DNA from 2 places in the Paenibacillus sp. RS8 genome. Region 1 is predicted to be linked to the other one. Evidence: riboswitches for the same ligand, from Rfam matches in the RefSeq annotation. Region 1 holds a riboswitch; the other holds the start of a gene.
The links. Region 1 has a riboswitch for glycine ahead of ACDZ28_RS07665 (amino acid permease). Riboswitches for the same ligand answer to the same signal wherever they lie in the genome.
Positions count from the first base shown of each region.

Region 2: it holds a riboswitch for glycine, as region 1 does, so the genes downstream of both, gcvT (glycine cleavage system aminomethyltransferase GcvT) here and ACDZ28_RS07665 (amino acid permease) in region 1, are expected to answer to the same signal.

Region 1 is NZ_CP168131.1:1,436,485-1,440,488, forward strand. It holds gene ACDZ28_RS07660 (DHA2 family efflux MFS transporter permease subunit) at 1-573, shown strand, start outside; gene ACDZ28_RS07665 (amino acid permease) at 711-2,063, opposite strand; glycine riboswitch at 2,195-2,275, opposite strand; gene adhP (alcohol dehydrogenase AdhP) at 2,473-3,489, shown strand; gene ACDZ28_RS07675 (metalloregulator ArsR/SmtB family transcription factor) at 3,755-4,004, shown strand, end outside.
Region 2 is NZ_CP168131.1:945,704-949,707, reverse strand. It holds gene gcvPA (aminomethyl-transferring glycine dehydrogenase subunit GcvPA) at 1-235, opposite strand, end outside; gene gcvT (glycine cleavage system aminomethyltransferase GcvT) at 343-1,455, opposite strand; glycine riboswitch at 1,642-1,739, opposite strand; gene gcvH (glycine cleavage system protein GcvH) at 2,017-2,409, shown strand; gene ACDZ28_RS05580 (flagellar motor protein MotB) at 2,877-3,716, opposite strand; gene ACDZ28_RS05575 (flagellar motor protein) at 3,713-4,004, opposite strand, start outside.

The DNA of each region.
Region 1 (4,004 bases):
ACAGCGTTTGATGCAGGATTGCTCTTGCTGCCGGGGGCACTTGTAAATGCGTTCATGTCGCCCGTCACCGGAAAATTATACGACCGTTTTGGTGCCAAGCCGCTATTCATTATTGGTTTACTCTTTATTATTCCATCTATGTGGGCGGTAACCGATTTGTCTCAATCGACAACCTATATGTATCTAATGATTCGTACCATTGGTCTCCGAATTGGATTAAGCTTTATCACTATGCCACTCAATACAGCCGGACTAAATGCGTTGCCCAAACAACTAGGTACGCATGGTACAGCAGTGAACAATACCGTTCGTCAAATTGCTGGCGCTATTGGTACTGCTGTCGTAATTACAATTTATACTGTGCAGGCAACAAGTCATGCGGCCACAGTGATGCAGAGTAATCCCGCTACTACTCCTGAAATCCTTAAATCCCTAGCATCCATTCTAGGGGCGAGTGACGCCTATTACTTCATGATGATATTATCCATTGCCGCATTTGTTATAACATTATTTATGCCTATGAAGAGCAAGATCACGATTGAAAAGAAAGCAAACCTAGCTAGCGAAGAATAGACTCATAAAGTGGAACGTCAAAAGGACAGCTGCTCGCTGTCCTTTTGCATTATCCTCATAGCTATTTTCAGCTCACTAGCTTTGGTTTCAGCCCCGCATCCCCTAGTAGCGCTACTTAATGTCTGCCTCACACTAGCTTAATTACTTTTCCCCTTCTTACCTCTAATCGAATACAGGATGAATAATAAAATAAACCAGATCGGAGTACACAATAAAGCCGGGCGTGTCTCTCCAGCGAACAGCATAATGATCAGTATTCCAGCGAACAAGGTTAAGACAATATAATTAATAGCCGGTGTGAACGGTGCTTTGAATTTGGATTTCGCCTGTAAATCTGGCCGGTTTTTTTTGTACTTAATATGGCAGATGAGCACAATGCCCCACACCCATATAAAACAAATGGCGCTAATCGTTGTCACGATTCCAAAAGCCTGCTCCGGAATAAGTTTACTTAAAAGAGCCCCTACAGATATAACAATTGTAGAAATGAATAACGAGTTACCTGGTACATGGTTTTTATTTAGTTTACCCAAATGAGGTGATGCCTGGTTATTTCTACTCAAATTATAGAGAATTCGGCTTGTTGAGAACATCCCACTATTACAAGCGGAAGCCGCTGAGGTTAGTACAACAAAATTAATAATCCCTGCGGCAATTGGAATCCCTACTAAAGTAAAGGTTTTTACAAAAGGACTCTCTGCCGGACTAAGCTCCGTCCAAGGGTTAATGCATAGCAAGACGAAAAGCGCGCCGACATAGAAAAATAGAATCCGTAAAGGAATTTTATTAATTGCCGACGGGATATTTTTCTCCGGATCCGCTGTTTCCGCTGCTGACACACCCACCAACTCCACACCGACATAAGCAAATACAACCATTTGAAAAGAGAATAAGAAGCCTGATATGCCGTTCGGAAAAAATCCCCCATGCTCCCATAGATTCCGTATCGTCACCGATCCTGCATCCGTCTTAAACCCTATGATCAGTAAAATGACCCCAAGACCAATCAAGGCGAGAATCGTAATTACCTTAATTAAAGCAAACCAAAATTCGAGTTCCCCAAAGCTCTTTACAGTTAATAGGTTAAGTCCTAATAACACGACTAGACAGGCGATGGCAGGAACCCACTGCGGGATATCAAACCAGTACTGTACATATACGCCAACAGCAATGACATCAGCCATAGCCGTCATGATCCAGCAAAACCAATAGGTCCAACCGGTAATGAATGCGATCCGTGATCCAAGGTAGTCTTCAGCAATATCCGTAAACGATTGATAGCCCGCTTTAGATAATAGGAGCTCTCCCAGTGCTCTCATCACAAAAAACACAGCAATACCCACGATTAAATACGTGATCATGATAGATGGGCCTGCCTTCTCTATCGCCTTGCCTGATCCCAAGAATAATCCTGTACCGATGGTGCCGCCAATAGCAATAAGTTGAACATGCCGATTGGCCAGCTCTCTCTTTAATTCTGGTTGTGCCATACCTAGTTCCCCCTTGTGAGTACAATAAATTGAATAAAAAAAGAGAGATTGGATGTCATCCAATCTCCCAGATCGTAAGAATATCAAATAATATTTGCCTACTGATGTCGATCAGCATGACAAATATATATTCGTACTCTTCTGTCCTTTTGCCTGAGATTGTGAACCCTTCGGCGCCGCGGAATTTCCCCGGTCTCTCCAGAAGCTGCTCCAGCTAAAGTGTAATCCTTAGCCATCATAGCTCGTGAATTATGAAGTTGATAAAGCGGTAACGCAGTAAAGCTGTTCTGATATTCTAACATATTACTTCTGATGTGAGTGTTAATCTGTGATAAAAGTCTCAAGAATTTAAAGTAAGCCTCATGAACATACTACTTTTTGAAAAACAAAAAGCTAAAGGAGTATGCTAATGAAAGCCGCTGTAGTAAAACAATTTAAAGAAAAGTTAGAACTACAAGACGTACCTAAACCAAAACCCGGACACAAAGAAATTCTTGTCCACATTCAGGCGTGCGGAGTGTGTCATACTGATTTGCATGCTGCTCATGGCGATTGGCCTGTCAAACCGAAACTCCCTCTTATTCCCGGACATGAAGGCGTTGGGATTATTGAAGAAATAGGTGAAGGAGTTACACACTTAAAGGTAGGGGACCGAGTAGGAATTCCGTGGCTGTATTCTGCTTGCGGTCATTGCGAATATTGTCTCACAGGAAGAGAGACCCTTTGTCTGGATCAGCAAAATTCCGGATATTCCGTAAATGGCGGATATGCAGAATATTGTGTAGCAGCTGCCGATTATGTAGTGAAGGTTCCTGATAATCTAAGTTTCATCGAAGCGGCACCTTTATTTTGCGCTGGCGTTACGACCTATAAAGCTTTGAAAGTATCAGGTGTAAAGCCAGGTGAATGGGTAGCCATTTTCGGCGTCGGAGGATTGGGTCATCTAGGTGTACAATATGCAAAAGTAATGGGAATGAATGTAGTGGCCATCGACACTTCAGATGAAAAGATGGAGCTTGCCAAACAGCTTGGCGCAGACAAAACCGTAAACGCATTAAAAGAAGATGCGGCAGTCTGGATTCAAAAAGAAATCGGCGGAGTGCATGGTGTCGTTTGTACGGCGGTTGCAAAAAAAGCATTCGACCAAGCCTACCGGGCCATTCGTCGCGGCGGTACCTGCGTCATGGTTGGGCTGCCCCCTGAATCCATGGATGTTCCGATCTTTGATACGGTATTAAACGGTACAAAGGTAGTCGGTTCGATTGTCGGCACTCGCAAAGATTTGCAAGAAACATTGCAATTCGCTGCAGAAGGAAAAATCAAAACCATTATTGAGACACGTAAATTAGAAGATATTAATGAGATCTACGATCTGATGTTAGAAGGCAAAATCAATGGTCGAATCGTCCTTGATATGACGAAATGACCCGAAAGAAAACACACTCGAAAAGTGTTGCTTTTCGGGTTTTTTTATGGCTAAAATTTGTCATACGGTTCACCTTAACATCTATAGAGCAAAAGCTTGATTGGAACATTGATTTTCATTCATTCGAGAAAAGAGGTGTTGATTCCTTACTTGCGGAATATCCTGTTGCAGATACATAGTCAAATATTTCACTTATTGAAATACCATTTCCAAAAATGTTGACATGTGCACATGTATGCATATAATGAATTAAGGGGGTTGGGCTATGGGATTAAACCTTGATCCAAATAAATGTAAAAAACTGATCGAAGATAATATTGATATTGAGTTTTTCCGAGCAGTATTTGATCCAGTGCGGAGTGAGTTATTGATTTTTCTTTCAGCTAATGGTGAAATGACTATCGGTGGTATTGCAGAACATTTTCCACAGAATCGTTCAGTTATCTCTCGGCATCTTGACTTCATGAGTCGTTTTGACATTGTTCAAAGAAGAAAAGATGGGCGAGAAGTTTATT
Region 2 (4,004 bases), 490 kb from region 1:
ATAATCCGGCGCCGAGGAAGCTGGCGTGAGAATCAAAGTCGGCATTTTGGTCAGCCAGACCTTTCATGTGACGAAGCAGGGCGTATTCATCGAGTGGTTCAGACATCGGCATAGTGCCTTGATAACGGACGGCTTCAGGAATATCGGAGAACAGCTCATCTATGGACTGAATCCCGACGGCTTCCATCATCTCTTCGCGGTCCTGTGCAGTCATGGGCAGATAACGGTGCTTCATTAAGGTTTCACTCCTTGGCTTTTTTTAAAATATAAGAAAGTACAATTTTCAGGCTATACTTTATCCTTCTATTTCTCGCTTAAAAGCTCACCGTCCTTATATGGACGCTAAAGACGTTTATACTTGTAAAAAGGGGCCTTAATCACGACAGCCTTAAGCTGTTTGCCGCGGATCTCTACGTAAACCTCTGTGCCTATTTCACTATAAGCTGTATCAAGCAGAGCCAATCCCAAGTTACGCTTCAACGTTGGCGATTGTGTTCCGGTTGTGACCTCTCCGATTTTAACGCCGTCTGCATAGACGGGGTAATGGGAGCGCGGAATACCTCGATCAATCATTTCCAGGCCGACAAGGCGGCGGGGAAGACCGGCTTCTTTTTGCTGCACTAACGCATCACGACCGATGAAGTCTGCTTTGTCTAGTTTCACGAAGAACTGCAATCCTGCTTCAAGCGGCGTGATATCAGCTGACAGTTCTTGACCGTACAGCGGCAATTTCGCTTCAAAACGCAGGGTATCCCGTGCGCCCAGGCCAGCAGGTGTTAATCCATGAGGAGCACCCGCAGCAAGAAGCCCGTTCCATAATGCTCCTGCACCATCCAGCGAAGCGTAGATTTCGAAGCCATCTTCACCGGTATAACCTGTACGGGAGATCAATACTTCTACACCGCAGACGGTAGCGTGTTCGATGAAGTGGAAAGGCTTGAGGGCTGAGATAGGAGCATCAGTAACTTTCGCGAGTATAGTCTCTGCCAGCGGACCTTGCAAGGCAAGTAAAAGCGTCTCGTCGGAGACATTAGTGAGTGTGACTTCACCGAATTCAGAGGTCAGATGCTCCTGTAGCCACTGAAAGTCCTTATCGATGTTGGAGGCATTAACGACGAGCATATAACGACCCTCGCTTAGTCGATACACGAGTAAATCGTCTACAACTCCGCCGTTTGGATAACAGAGCAGCGTATATTGTGCCGCACCATCGGTGAGGCGGCTGATATCGTTAGTCGTCATCTTTTGCAAAAAGGCTTCTGCACCGCTCCCGATCACCATGAATTCACCCATATGCGATACATCGAACAGTCCAGCCTGCTGGCGAACGGCTTCATGCTCCTTCACGATACCTGTAAATTGTACTGGCAGCTCCCAGCCGCCAAAATCAATGCATCTGGACTCCGCATAAGCGGAATAGAGATCATAAAAAGGCGTTCTTTTCAAAGCATCCATGTCGTCACTCCCCTTGATCTGATTACATACGAAAAAAGGACAGGCAGAAGCAATCATGCATAAATGCACTAATCGCTTTCTGCTCTGTCCTTTGTACCTGAGAGTTACCCTGCGTAACTAACCTGCAAGTTTCCCCGTTGGTGACCTGACGCACCTTCGCCCTGCGTCTGATGCTCTCCAGAGATACGTCCGACAAAGGTCCTTTTGCCTGAGAGATTCACCCTGTTAGGGTTTACTCCTTCGGCGCCGTCTTCAAGTGAGACAGTCTCTCCCTATGCCATCATCCGCAACTGTATTTGTTTCAAATATAAGAAAGTATATGTTTCACATTATACATTATCCTTATATTTCTTCGAGAAACGGTTATCGTCTATAAAAAGACGACAACGTCGTTTCTTCTTGTATGTCTCCATTAAACGGGTATAGGAGGGCGCTGTCAACAAGAAAAAGTCAAAAAAACGACAAATTTATTTTACTGTTAGTAATATTGACATTATGCTCTGGGATCACTTAGGCTATAACTAAATTTAGAATTCCAATTTGGAAATGAGGCGGCTTGAAATGAGTGAAGTTTTAGATAACCTTCTTTACAGCGAAGAGCATGAGTGGGCACAGCAAGTGGAAGGACGCGTAGTACGTGTTGGGATTACGGATCATGCTCAGCATTTGTTAGGCGATATCGTATTTGTGGAATTTCCAGAAGTGGGCTCGGCCATTTCAGCCGGTGACAGCGTAGGTAGTATCGAATCCGTTAAGACTGTATCGGAATTGTATTCACCCGTCTCTGGGACGGTTACCAAGATTAATGACGGATTAGAAGCAAGTCCAGAGCTGATCAATGATAAGCCGTATGGCGAAGGTTGGATCTTTGAAATTGAAGTAGACGGAGAGTATGCTGATGCTGTAAAAGGTTTGCTTGATGCAGCCGGATACCGAGCATTGGTAGGAGAGTAATTAAGGTTTTTTACTGTATATTAATTTCATCGCGTGTGATTTTTGTAGCAGCAAGTTTCTGTGATTTGGGGACTTGCTGTTTGGTGTTTCTTATGGGAGCATCGGATAACTTTGCGTTAGATCGTCGATTCTGTTGAAAATTGTGGGACTTTTCTTGGAATCAAATTTACTGATATGAAATGAGGGAAAACCTCCCTGATTTTAGACGTTTTTAGCACGGAAATATGATTTTTAGGGAATTCCTCCTTAAAAATCTCGGTAAAACCACTATTTCCGACGAAAAAGAGTAATAATCGGGGAGGAATTCCCTAATTACGCGCCTGAATAAGATAATAAGTAAATAATTAGGGAGGTTTTCCGTAATTAGTGTGGCGGTTCTATTATGGTAGTATTTTTAAGCAGTTTCTGAATTGTTATTATGCTGCAATTTTTAACGCTTAATTATCAATAATTGATTAGTTCTAAACTTACTCACCTTCTTGAAGCTGCCGCAGCACAATGATCTCTACACGGCGGTTCTTTTGCTTACCTGCTGCTGATATGTTTTCCGCTGTGGGCTGGGTATCAGCATAACCCGCGTATTGAAAATTGTCGGGATTCAACCCTTCATGATCTAAGAAAAAGCGCAGCACTGACAGCGCACGAGCACCTGATAGCTCCCAGTTGTCGTTATAGTTCGAAGCCGAAGATACTGGCGTATTATCGGTATGTCCCTCAATGCTAATCTTTGCGCCGATGTCTTTGAATAAACCAGACAACTGCTGAAGGGCAGGAAAGGCTGGAGATTTCAAATTAGCTTTACCCGCATCAAAGAGAAAACGGTCACTGAGGGTGATTTCTATCCCTTGTGGTTTGTCAGCAACAAATATTTGTTCTCCGAGATTATTTGCCTCGACATATTGGGTGATCACACCCATTAATTCAGCAAGCTTTGCCTCTTGTTCTCGAAATGCCAGCTCACGTGCCGAAGGTGCTTCGTTCTCCGTTTGTTCAGCAGATCCATCATTCGGTCTCGCAGTTGCAGCTGCGTTCCCACCATTCCCGTCCACACTGTTCTGTCTGCTCTCAGTTGTCTTCCCGGCATCTAAAATGCCATTCCCACCGTCAAGAACAGTGCTTCCAGACTTGAAGGTCTCGGATAACGAGCCCGTCACAATATTATATTTGTCCGTGTCCAGGCTGCTCATCGCATACAATATAACGAAAAATATAAGCAAAAGTGTAATTAGATCAGCATAAGTAATCATCCAGCGGTCGCGGCTTTCCCGAGTCTCTACACGCCGCTTTCGCCGGTCTCTTTGTCTCATAGAAGACCTCTAGTTTCTGCGCGGTCATTCGTGTCCGTGTCTGAGATGAATGAGTTTAGTTTTTTACGAACGAGCAAGGGGTGATCGCCGTTCTGCAAAGAAAGAATGCCGACAAGCAGCATTTCCATACTATGTAACTCACTTTGACTGCGCGATTTAATTTTGGAAGCGATGGGTAAAAATATTAAATTAGCGATAGCGACACCGTACAGTGTTGCGGTAAATGCAACTGCGATAGAAGTGCCCAGATTTGAAGGGTCTGTAAGGTTGCCTAGCACACGAATGAGG